DNA from 3 places in the Peribacillus sp. NPDC096448 genome. Region 3 is predicted to be linked to each of the others. Evidence: riboswitches for the same ligand, from Rfam matches in the RefSeq annotation. Region 3 holds a riboswitch; each other region holds the start of a gene.
The links. Region 3 has a riboswitch for glycine ahead of ACIQ0C_RS10695 (amino acid permease). Riboswitches for the same ligand answer to the same signal wherever they lie in the genome.
Positions count from the first base shown of each region.

Region 1: linked by a shared signal. The riboswitch ahead of gcvT (glycine cleavage system aminomethyltransferase GcvT) and the one ahead of ACIQ0C_RS10695 (amino acid permease) in region 3 are both predicted to bind glycine.
Region 2: linked by a shared signal. The riboswitch ahead of glyA (serine hydroxymethyltransferase) and the one ahead of ACIQ0C_RS10695 (amino acid permease) in region 3 are both predicted to bind glycine.

Region 1 covers NZ_JBIWEU010000001.1:437,330-441,571, reverse strand. The annotation lists gene gcvPA (aminomethyl-transferring glycine dehydrogenase subunit GcvPA) at 1-1,178, opposite strand, end outside; gene gcvT (glycine cleavage system aminomethyltransferase GcvT) at 1,196-2,302, opposite strand; glycine riboswitch at 2,441-2,524, opposite strand; glycine riboswitch at 2,528-2,615, opposite strand; gene ACIQ0C_RS02200 (DEAD/DEAH box helicase) at 2,991-4,242, shown strand, end outside.
Region 2 covers NZ_JBIWEU010000014.1:67,296-71,537, forward strand. The annotation lists gene sdaAA (L-serine ammonia-lyase, iron-sulfur-dependent, subunit alpha) at 1-303, opposite strand, end outside; gene ACIQ0C_RS21340 (serine dehydratase beta chain) at 303-821, opposite strand; gene glyA (serine hydroxymethyltransferase) at 837-2,087, opposite strand; glycine riboswitch at 2,174-2,294, opposite strand; glycine riboswitch at 2,297-2,402, opposite strand; gene ACIQ0C_RS21350 (hypothetical protein) at 2,666-2,869, opposite strand; partial or broken gene gnd (phosphogluconate dehydrogenase (NAD(+)-dependent, decarboxylating)) at 3,444-4,242, opposite strand, start outside.
Region 3 covers NZ_JBIWEU010000005.1:91,765-96,006, reverse strand. The annotation lists gene ACIQ0C_RS10700 (DUF3311 domain-containing protein) at 1-27, opposite strand, end outside; gene ACIQ0C_RS10695 (amino acid permease) at 303-1,646, opposite strand; glycine riboswitch at 1,853-1,931, opposite strand; gene ACIQ0C_RS10690 (amino acid permease) at 2,435-3,823, shown strand; gene ACIQ0C_RS10685 (hypothetical protein) at 3,878-4,072, shown strand.

The DNA.
Region 1 (4,242 bases), on a different contig from region 3:
GGAGCAGGCAGTTTAATGACAAATTCATTAAACGAAGGACCTTCGAATATCACTTCCACCCCTTTTGCCATAATTGCTTTTTTCGCGTAATGCGCTTTTTGGATATTTTGCACGGCCATTTCTTTGACACCCTTTTTCCCAAGTGCGGTCATTGCAACAGAAGCTGCCAAGGCATTCAAAGCTTGATTGGAACATATGTTGGATGTGGCTTTGTCACGGCGAATGTGCTGTTCACGAGCTTGAAGCGTCAGTACAAACCCCCGTTTTCCATTTTCATCCACAGTTTGACCTACGAGTCGGCCCGGAACTTTCCGAACAAGTTTATTAGTAACGGCAAAATATCCACAATGAGGTCCACCGAATGCCGCTGGAATGCCGAATGGCTGAGCATCCCCCGTTACGATATCCGCACCGAGTGCACCAGGGGATGTCAAAGCTCCCAATGCAAGCGGATTACTGGAAACGATAAACATTGACTTGACGCCATGAATGATTTCTTCCATTTCTTTCAATGGCTCGATCCGGCCAAAAAAGTTCGGATATTGCACGATCACTCCTGCAATGTCATCATTCGCCAATTCCCTTAAAGCAGCTAAATCCGTCACACCGTCTTTATAAGGAATTTCGATCACTTCCACGCGTTGCCCTTTCGCATAGGTCTTCACGACTTCTCTTGATTCAGGATGTACGGTTCCTGAAATGAGAATCTTCTTCCGCCGTGTCTGTCCTGAAGCAAGCATCGCTGCTTCAGCCAGCGCCGTCCCGCCGTCATACATGGAGGAGTTAGCCACATCCATGCCCGTCAATTCACAGATCATCGTTTGATATTCAAAGATTGCTTGAAGCTCGCCCTGTGAAATTTCAGGCTGATAGGGTGTATAAGCCGTATAAAACTCAGAACGGGAAAGAACATGATCGACGATGACCGGAGCGTAATGGTCATAGACACCCGCACCAAGGAAGGAAGCATAGTTTTTAAGGTCAGCATTCTTGGCAGCAAGCCTTGATAATTCTTTCATTAACGCAGGTTCAGATTTAGCAGGCTTGATATCGTATTCTCCTTGAAAACGAACGCTTTCAGGGATATCATTGAAAAGTTCTTCCGCAGTGGATACCCCTATCGCTTCCAGCATTTCTTGTTTATCTTGCTCTGTCATGGGTAAATAACGATGTTTCATCTAATGACCATTCCCCTCTATTTACGTGGTTTTTTATAAAAAGGTGTTTGTATTATAACGGCTTTCAAACGTTTGGAACGGATTTCCACTTCGACTTCCGCATCCAGCACCGAAAATTCCTTATCGATAAGTACCAATCCAACGTTTTTCTTCAATGTTGGTGATTGGGTACCGGTCGTGACCTCGCCAATGACTTTATCACCGCTGTAGACCTTATACCCATGACGTGGAATGCCACGGTCAATCATTTCAATTCCCACAAGTTTGCGGGGAGCTCCTTTCTCCTTTTGCTCAGCAAGTACGGCTTTCCCGAAAAAATCAGCTTCCTTATCCACTTTTACTGCAAAACCAATCCCGGCTTCTATCGGGGTGATGTCCGCTGAAAGCTCCTGCCCATATAGCGGCAGTTTCGCTTCAAAACGCAGAGTATCACGAGCACCTAAACCTATCGGCTGAACCCCCTCTTCCTTTCCGGCATCCATAATCGCCTTCCAAAGGGCAGGGCCATTTTTACTGTCGCTATATATCTCAAAACCATCTTCACCAGTGTATCCAGTACGGGATACCAGCGTGGAGATACCGTTAATCATGACATTTTCCTTGAACTTGAAAAATCCAATTTCGCTTAAGTCAGTATTTCCCGATAGTTTTTGTAATATCTTCTCTGCAGCTGGTCCTTGAAGTGCCAGCTGTGTATAGTCACTCGATACATTCGTAATTTGGACATCTTCCGCTAAATTAGCTTGCAGCCAATTGAAATCTTTTTCTGTATTCGCCGCATTGACCACGAGCAGATAGTCGTCCTCAGCCCTTTTATACACGATTAGATCATCAACCGTGCCTCCGTTTTCATAACACATGGCGGTATATTGGGCACCGCCCAGTTGAAGCTTTGAGATATCATTGGTCAGCATCTTCTGTAAAAAGGAAAGGCTTCCAGGACCCTTAACATCGACTTCCCCCATATGGGAAACATCGAATAACCCCGCTTTTGTTCGTACGGCTTCATGTTCGTCCTTTATACCCGAAAATTGGACAGGAAGTTCCCAGCCGCCAAAATCAATCGTTTTACCTCCGTATTCACGATAAACCTCAAATAGTGGTGTTCTTTTTAAATTGGTCAAAAAATGACCCCCTTCAGATTTTTTTAATTTAATTGGCTTCATTATCAAAAGCTTCTAGTCATTACGCATCAGATATAACCTGATTCATGATGTAAAAAAAGCACAAAAAAGGACAGAGAAAGCCCGTTTGAGCTTTTTCTCTGTCCTGAAACCTGAAAGTTTACCTATGTAATAGGTTTTCCCCTTTGGTGGCCGTCCCAAAACGGGCGGCGCTCTCCAGAGTTGCGTCCAATAAGAGTTCTTTTGCCTGAGAGATTCACTGCTAAGTTTGCTCCTTCGGCGCTACATCCGTAGTCTCTCCCCTTATCTTCACCCGCATATAAATGGTCTACCAATGAAAGGAAGCGAATAAGCCCCAAGCATCAGTTAAACCTTTGAGCATAAATGGAATGCATTCTCTGCCAATTCTCCTAAAAATTCAGAAACCGTTTGCTGATCTCCTTCAGTAATCTTGGATAAATTAGGAGCCTATAGCCCATACTAAGAAAACGCGAACTGCACAATCAATGTACAAACATTCTTTATAGCGTTTGGAAATTGGAATTTTCTAAATATACTTATATCCTACCCTAAGAAACTTATCTCTGCAATATCTTTTGAAGAGAAATATTTTTCTTACTTCACATATGAAATGTTCGGGTTTTGACCTTATATTAAGGAAATTATGATTTAAGAGGGAGTTATTTCTATGAAAATCAATATATCCTTCAATTCTGAATGGAATGACGAGTTTCTGCAAAAGATGGAAAATGACGGTCCATGGGGAAATTGGGAGCTTTATAAGTTGGCGGTTCAAATGGAGGAAAATCTTATCATCCCTGATTTTGAAGGTTTACAGGCGCCCAAGCACCTTCCGCAGTTAACCCCGCTTCCCCATCAATTGGAAGCGGCGAAGCAAGTGGTGGAAAAGATGAATGGAAAAGCCATTTTGGCTGATGAGGTAGGGCTAGGGAAAACAATTGAAGCAGGCTTGATCCTAAAAGAGTATATGATTAGGGGCCTTGTAAAAAAAGTATTGATCCTCGTTCCGGCTTCCCTTGTCTCACAATGGGCATTTGAATTGAATACCAAGTTTCATATTCCGGCAGTCGTTCAGAGAAAAAGTTATGTCTGGGACTCCTGTGATGTGGTCATTTCATCCATTGATACGGCGAAACGCGCTCCACATCGAGATATCATCTTCACTCAGGAATATGACTTCATCATTATTGATGAAGCTCATAAACTTAAAAATAATAAGACGAAGAACTATGAATTCGTCCAAAATCTGAAAAAGAAATTTTGTTTACTCCTGACAGCCACACCAATTCAAAATAAAGTCGAGGAGATTTTCCACCTCGTTTCATTATTGAAACCGGGCCACTTGGGAAATGCCTCACTCTTTTCGGAAAAGTATAAAGGTAAAGGCCGGAACACAATTGAAGATGAACACCTAAAGGAATTGGTCAACACTGTCATGATTCGAAACCGGCGGGCCGATACTGGCATTGAATGGACAAAACGGCATGTGGAAACCATCACCATTGAATTTTCTCCAACGGAACAAGCATTATACGATGCTGTTTCCAAATTCAAGCCAATTTCGGATGGATCAAAAGGAAGCGCCTTTTCGGCTCTCACTCTCCAAAGGGAAGCATGCAGCAGCAGAGAGGCGGTCTTTTATACATTAAAAAATATGAGAGACAAATACGATCAGCCTTCCCCTGACTTTTTGGCAAAGCTTGATGATTTATTTTCTAAAGTGAATGAAACGGTTCAGAACTCAAAGGCTGAAAAAGCTTTGGAACTGATCAAGAAAATTGATGACAAAGTGATTATCTTTACGGAATATAGGGCGACTCAACTATATCTCCAATGGTACCTACAGCAGAACGGAATTTCATCCGTTCCTTTTCGAGGCGGTTTTAAGCGCGGAAAGAAAGACTGGATGCGAGAATTAT
Region 2 (4,242 bases), on a different contig from region 3:
TGTCGCCAGTGAGAAAGTCATGGCATCGCTAATATAACTTCCCGAAAGAGAGTTACCTTGATTCACGTAATCGTACATCTTAACGGCATCACCACCAGAAATGCCACTTGGTGCAGTAGAGGTGTCTTTTTTACCGCTCTCAACAGCTTCCTGCATTTTAAATAACCGTTCTTCCATCATGCTGATGATCGTCTTTTGATCTCTCCCCGATTTTTCTATTTCCATCATCAACATGGCTTCACCAATCGTTTTCTGTTTGTGTGTACAAAATTCAATTAGCTCGTTCATTGACCGAATTTCCATCATGCACCCTCTAACGACGTTTTTTTCAACACATATGAATGGTAATGTGTAGCAAGTACCGAAAAGTCATCGCTAGTGCTTAAACGAATATCAACCATTTCATCGCCAATCATAAAGATTTTAGATAAACCGCCTCCAAGGGATGCACCACCTACTTTTACCAGCCATTCCCCACGTTTTGCCGTAACGATTGTTGTATTCGGATGTTTAAAATAAGGGCAGCTCTCTTCAAATTGAAATTCGTAATCTAGACCATGTTCTTTAGTCAGCTCTATGGCATCTTTAATCCTGGAATCATCTGTATCCATGCCAAGTAATCCGCCAAGTAGGGCTTTATCTGTTCCGTGACCTTGGTACGTTTCAGCAAATGAATCGTAGAAAATAATGTTCGCCTCTTCCGGACAACCACCTAATAGTTCATGAATGAACTTCCCCATTGATACAACACCAGCAGTATGAGAACTAGATGGCCCTACCATGATAGGGCCGATAATGTCAAAACAACTTTGGAATTCCATGTTGTTTCTCCCTTCTTAGACCGTTATAGGCTGTTGAAACAATGGATATCCTTTACAAATCTCTTTTGTTGTTTCTTTTACTTTTTCTAGAACAGCTGTATCTCCATTGCTCTTTAAAACAGCCGCAATCACTTCTCCGATTTTAACCATTTCTTCCTGCTTCATACCACGTGTCGTTAAAGCCGCTGTTCCCATTCGAATGCCACTTGTGACAAATGGGCTTTCAGTATCATAGGGAATCGTGTTTTTGTTAACTGTTATTCCCGCCTCTTCTAGTAATCGTTCTGCTTCTTTTCCGGTTAAATTCCATTGGCGAACGTCTAAAAGGACGATATGGTTGTCCGTTCCACCTGAAACAAGAATTGCGCCTGCTTTCTTTAATGTTTCGCCAAGTGTTGCTGCGTTTTCAATGATTTGTTTGGCATAGATCTTAAAGCTGGGTTGCAATGCTTCTTTAAAGGAAACCGCCTTTGCCGCAATAATGTGCATGAGTGGCCCTCCTTGAATCCCTGGGAATATAGCTTTATTTATTTTCTTTATCATGTCTTCATCATTTGTTAAAATGATGCCGCCACGTGGACCGCGTAAAGTTTTGTGCGTTGTGCTTGTCACCACATCCGCATATGGGATGGGCGATGGATGAAAACCTGCTGCCACGAGCCCTGCAATATGAGCCATATCCACCATCAGTTTTGCTCCAACTTGATCGGCGATTTCTTTAAAACGTGCAAAATCAATTGTTCTTGGGAAAGCACTTGTCCCCGCAATAATCAATTTTGGTTTTTCTTTTTTCGCGATTGCTTCAAGATCATCATAGTCTATCAAGTGAGTATCTTCTCTCACCCCATAAGACACAATATCAAACCATTTCCCCGAGATGCTGACGGGACTACCATGAGTTAAGTGTCCTCCATGCGAAAGGTTCATCCCCATCACTTTATCGCCCGGCTGAAGCAGCGCATAAAAAACAGCTAGATTTGCTTGTGCACCTGAGTGTGGTTGTACATTTGCATACTTAGCACCAAACAGCTTGGTTAGGCGTTCAATCGCTGTTTGTTCCACCACATCTACATATTCACAGCCTCCATAGTAACGCTTCCCCGGATATCCTTCTGCATACTTATTAGTGAGGACAGACCCCATAGCTTCCATCACTTCTTTACTTACGAAGTTTTCTGATGCGATTAATTCTAACGTATTATGTTGTCTTTCCCTTTCATTCTCCATGGCATTATAAATCTCTGAATCATAGTTTTGTAGACTCATATTCAAATATCCTCCTCGATTTTCTTCCAAGCTCCCTTTCCTCACAAAAAAGGACAGAGGAAAGGCAGGATAAATATCCCACCTTTCCTCTGTCCTTTTTACCTGAGAGATTACCTTCGGTATGAAACATATTACAAAACAATCTGTCTTGTATATTCTTTCATCAAAAGGATTCCCCTTTGGTGGCTTTTCAGCTCTCTCCAGAGGTGCGTCCAATTGTAGTCTTTTTACCTGAGAGTTTCTATCCCAAGGTTTTTTTGGGAATTGCTCCTTCGGTGCCGAATCGATTTCTTCGGTCTCTCCCACAATTATCATCCGCTTATATAAATTTCCATTATAATTGCATGTTAACGGGTTTAAATGAAAATTTCAATAATTATCTGAAAAAACTTTATTTTCAGAAATTTAAATATGGACGGTATAGATCTTTCTGACAGTTCATAAAATAAGAAGTTATTCGTTATGCAATATCAAAATTGTTAACTGCTTTTCTGAATCCCAACAAGTTTCTGTATCTAGGAACCGCTCCACTTTTGAACGGTTGCTAAGAAAAGCGAAAGATGGAAAGGACATCATGTCTAAATTTTTAACACAATGGATGTTTGGAAAAAGAAAAAATTAAGGTAGTGCGAGATTTGCGAGAATCCTTGAAGCAATAAAGATTGCTTAGCAACTTCCTCTTTGTCCCAACCACTTGATATATTAGCTATAACGATAATTGCTAGAACCCATACCCACCACTTCTTTGGCTTCTTTAGATTGATTTTCTTTTCCATACTCATTTTGAATTCTTCTCCTTTACCTTACAGTTTTACTATCTACGACTATGTCACCACCTCCACTTCCCTGTATTAATAGTAAGGTAATTATTTTCCATCTCCTTGATTTAAATGCCTTTTTTTCAATACCCTGTTTAAATCTTGATTTTAAATAGGGAGGGTATGAATCAGCACCGGACAGGGAATGGGATTTTCCATTCCCTGTCCGACAGAGATAAGTAATCGTTTGGGTAGGTAAAGTAAAACCCCATCTTTTATTTGTTTAATATGACTCTCAGTTCACCAATTTAAGTATTCATGCAATGGACTATAAGTCTACTATCAATCAAGTAATCATTTCTTTATAGCTATTTGGATTCACTTTATTTACAGTAAAATCAGCTATAGCAACTTGGTAATAATTTGATAATTTATTTAACATTAGATCTAATTCTTTATTGCTATATAGCCCTACTATCACTTCATTTAAAATAACTGTATTGTTTCTTTCCATTTTATTTTCCTCCTTTTGTTTGAAAAATTTTTCATCTTTTATTTGCATTTTAGATCTGATGGAAATGAACATTAAATGTTTTACTAATGAACGATGGCTCATCAATGAAATGGCGATGACGGGAGTGGCTGTTTGTAAATCAAAAACAGTGCCGTCCATTTTCCTTCTCAAGAAGAATTCCATATCTACTCTTTTTAGTTTTTTCTAATTTTTCATCTTTAGAAAATGCTCTTCCCGTTAAATCCATAGGCCCTGGACGAATAACCGAACCGCTTTTTCCATACTCTTGCTACATTCTCAGAGTTATACTCAAGTTCCCTTTTTTCTAATAATTCCAATCCTTCCCCAATGTCATCCATTTCGTTATCAATCCCATTGTTGGTCATTTTCAAGAAGTGACCACTCCCTGCTTTTCCTGCATATAAATATCCATTTTCTACAGATATATCTCTGAAAATGGGCTCTACTATGCGCCAAGCTTCAAGGTCTCCTCCAATCTTGAAACAAGCACCTTTTCGAGCACCTTCCTTTCCTTCAGAGGACACGACATCCATAAAGTTCACACCATATCTCTTTAGCCTATTGTACCGGCGAATGGTATCCTTATAGTAGGAATTTCCAGATTGAATTAAAATATCGCCAATATTTAGAAACGGTGTCACTTCACTAATTACTACATCAACTGAATCAGGAGGAACCATAAGCCAAATAATTCGGGGTTGCTCTAATGATTTAATGAGTTCTACTATATTAGTTGTTCCCTTAGCTCCGTAACTTTCCATTTCTTCTATAGCACCGGAATCTAAATCATAGGCCACAACGTCGTGGCTTTCTCCAATTAGGTTTTGACCTAAGTTTAATCCCATTTTTCCTAAACCGATTA
Region 3 (4,242 bases):
TAGAGTAAGAATATATATAATCTTCACTAAACAAACCCCTCCGTTTTTAAATAAAGTGAAACGCCCACCAATGGGGGTTTATTCTTCAATGCCACTGATGGATGGGTGAACCAAACCGGGATGAAAAATTCATACATGGCGGAAAAGGTCCGATGATATATATTAGCTTACACTATTTTGATATAAAATTTAATGCAGTTGCCTGATATATTTTAGCAACAGTTCGCAGACAGCCGAATCCAAATGTGTTCATAAGACAGATAAAGCCTTGAATTCATATTGAGTTCAAGGCTTTATTTCCTTTAGCTATCTTTTTTCCGATAGTTATATAGTATCACCAAGAGGATGAACCAGATTGGGGTCAAGAGCAGTGATAGTCGTGTAGCTTCAGCGAATAGCATAACAATAAGGATGAACAGGAATAATCCTAAAATGGCGTAATTGACAAAAGGTGTAAAAGGAGCCTTGAAAGTCGATTCGGCTCTTAGGTCAGGCCTTGTTTTCGAATATTTGATATGGGAGATCAAGATAATGCTCCATACCCATATGAAACAGATGGCACTGATGGTAGTCACGACAGTAAATGCCTGTTCAGGTATCAGCTTGCTTAATAATGCCCCTATTGATACAACGATTGTGGATGTTAATAAGGCATTGCTCGGAACAGCCTGTTTATTTAATTTTTCCAGTTTAGCAGGGGCTTCTCCATTCCTGCTTAACGTATAGAGTATTCGGCTTGTTGAAAATAAACCGCTGTTGCATGCAGAAGCAGCGGATGTCAAAACGACGAAGTTGATGATCCCTGCAGCGACGGGAATGCCAATTAACGCAAAGACCTCTACAAATGGACTGCTCGTGGCATTCAATTGTGTCCATGGGTTGACGCAGAGAATGACGAATATGGCACCAACATAGAAAAGTAAAATCCGGACAGGGATTTTATTGATGGCAGATGGAATGTTCTTTCTCGGGTTCGCCGTTTCTGCTGCAGAAACCCCGACCAATTCGACACCGACAAATGAGAAGACGACCAACTGTAAAGATAGTAGGAATCCGGAAATGCCATTGGGGAACATGCCACCATGATTCCATAGGTTCGTTAGGGAAACCGTTCCGGTATTGGTATTGAAGCCGATGATCAAAAGAAAGATTCCTACGATGATCAAGGCGATGATCGTGATTACTTTAATGATGGCAAACCAGAATTCCAATTCGCCAAATATCTTAACGGTCAATAGGTTCAATCCTAACAGAATGACCAGGCATATTAGAGCCGGAATCCATTGAGGGACATCAAACCAATATTGTATATAGACACCGACAGCTATGATATCGGCCATTGCGGTCATGATCCAACAGAACCAATATGTCCAACCTGTCACGAAGCCGGCCCATGGACCGACATATTCAGTTGCGAATTCAGTGAATGATACATACCCTGCATTGGATAAGAGCAATTCCCCCAGGGCCCTCATCACAAAAAACAAGGCAATCCCTATTATCAGATAAGAGAATAATATGGAAGGTCCCGCCAATTGTATAGCTTTTCCTGAACCTAAAAATAACCCGGTGCCAATGGTTCCTCCTATTGCAATCAGTTGTACATGTCGATTTTTTAAATCTCTTTTCAATTCTTGTTTAGCCAATTCGTACGCCCCCGTCTTTTATAGTCTTGGTAGTGAATGTTTTTACCTGCATGGTCTTGGAGAGAGGGACGTGATTATTTCGCCCAGCTGGCCTTTCCCATTGGTTTTAAAGTTGGTGTTTTTAGTCCAATCACAAAATGGACAATAAAAAAAGAGATTGGATAATACCAATCTCTTAAAGGGCTCAGAATAACAATTTTATCATTCGTTACTCTTCTGTCCTTTTGCCTGAGATTGTGAATCCTTCGGCGCTGTATCTTGTACAGTCTCTCCAGAAGCTGCTCCTGCTATAGTGTCATCCATAGCATTCATCGCTTGCTTGTATGCGGTTGTGAAGAAATGTCAGTCAGTGAAAATCTATCACTGCTGGAGCATTCATTATACTTATAAAATAATATTGGAATTCTATCATCTATTTTTCGGTAGGTCAACAAGTTTTTTTGAAGTGAAACTGGCCTTATCTGCAGTTTATAGTGGGTTGTATTTAACTTAAGGTTTAAGCAGAAGTGATCTTTTTGAACGATCACTATAATAAAATACTGAACATCATTTTTTTAAAATGATATTTTTAGACTGGGAAAATCGACAAGATATTATTGGTAACTGTTTATTTCAAAAATACAATTGTATTTTTACAGAATATTTACTATTATAAGATAAGAAAACGTAATTGAAGTGTTATGTAATATTGATTAGGATAAAGCATTTCTAACTGCAATAATTAATAGAGAGTCGTTCGTGGTAAGGATAGTAAAACATTACCGATATTGCATCTGGGGGAGTTAATCATGTCGAACAAGGAATTAAAGAGAGGGCTGGAATCACGACATATTCAAATGATAGCTTTGGGCGGAACCATCGGAGTCGGGTTATTCATGGGATCTGCGAGCACGATCAAATGGACCGGGCCCTCTGTAATGCTTGCTTATGCCATCGCAGGTATTTTTATATTTTTCATCATGCGTTCCATGGGTGAGATGTTATATTTAGAACCGACTACAGGTTCTTTTGCAACCTTTGCGAGCAGCTATATACATCCTTTGGCAGGTTATATGACTGCTTGGAGCAATTGGTTTCAATGGGTAATCGTCGGAATGTCCGAAATCATCGCGGTTGGGTTGTATATGCAATATTGGTTCCCGGAGTTACCTGCTTGGATACCAGGTGTGGTAGCCATGATCATCTTGGGGGCGGCCAACCTCATTTCCGTAAAATCATTCGGGGAATTTGAATTCTGGTTTGCGCTTATAAAAATCATAACGATTATATTGATGATCGTTGCCGGCCTGGGCCTTATCTTCTTTGGGATAGGCAATGGCGGGGATGCGATTGGATTATCGAATCTATGGGCAAATGGCGGCTTCTTTACGGGAGGCTGGACAGGATTCTTCTTTGCGCTTTCACTTGTCGTGGCTTCCTATCAAGGCGTTGAGCTTATCGGCATCACGGCCGGTGAAGCGAAAGACCCAACGAAGACCGTAACAAAAGCGATTCAATCAATCATATGGCGTATATTGATTTTCTATATTGGTGCCATATTCGTAATCGTGACAGTCTTCCCTTGGGATCAACTGGATGACTTAGGCAGCCCATTCGTTTCAACCTTTGCCAAAATCGGTATCACTGCGGCGGCAGGAATCATCAATTTTGTCGTAATCACTGCGGCAATGTCCGGATGCAACAGTGGGATTTTCAGTGCAGGACGTATGCTTTACACACTGGCATTGAATGGCCAAGCTCCGAAAGTCTTTGCTAAAGTATCCAAAAATGGAGTGCCGGCATATTGCACGATCGCTGTACTATTAGGATTGGGCATCGGGGTTATCCTGAATTACCTTGCACCGCCGCAATTATTCCTTTATGTGTATAGTGCGAGTGTATTGCCCGGGATGATTCCATGGTTTGTCTTACTTATCAGTGAGCTTAAATTCAGAAAGGTAAATGCCGCTGAAATGGAGAAGCATCCTTTCAGAATGCCGTTGGCCCCTTACAGTAACTATGCGACAATAGCCTTTTTACTGATGGTGCTGGTGGGTATGTGGATCAATCCGAGTACCCGGATTTCCTTGGTTGTCGGGATCGTTTTCCTAGCCTTGGTCGTGGCAAGTTATTACATGCTGAAAATGGATAAACGAACACCGTTGGATGTTAAATCCGATGATGAAATTTCAGGATGAAAAATTCTATTAGAAAGCCCTTCTCTTAATTCGAGAAGGGCTTTTGTTGTCTTTGTGGATCAATTGTTAGAATTCACGAGTAAATCAGCGAAATTCACGAGTAAAGTAGTTGAATTCACGAGTAAATCAGCGAAATTCACGAGTAAAGTAGTTGAATTCACGAGTAAAGTAGTTGAATTCACGAGTAAATCGGCAAAACTCACGAGTAAAGCCGTGGAATTCACGAGTAAAGCTAATTTGACCCCATAACAAGGGAGACCAGTAGGGGGAATGAATCAAAAAGCCTATGGAGTGAGAATTCCTGCCAGATTTTTTCATCTTTACACAAGGAAGTTTTTATACAAATTACCGGGCGTACCGTAACACCAAATGATGCGCTCCACATGAACGAATATAAACAGCGTCTATTCCAGACGATT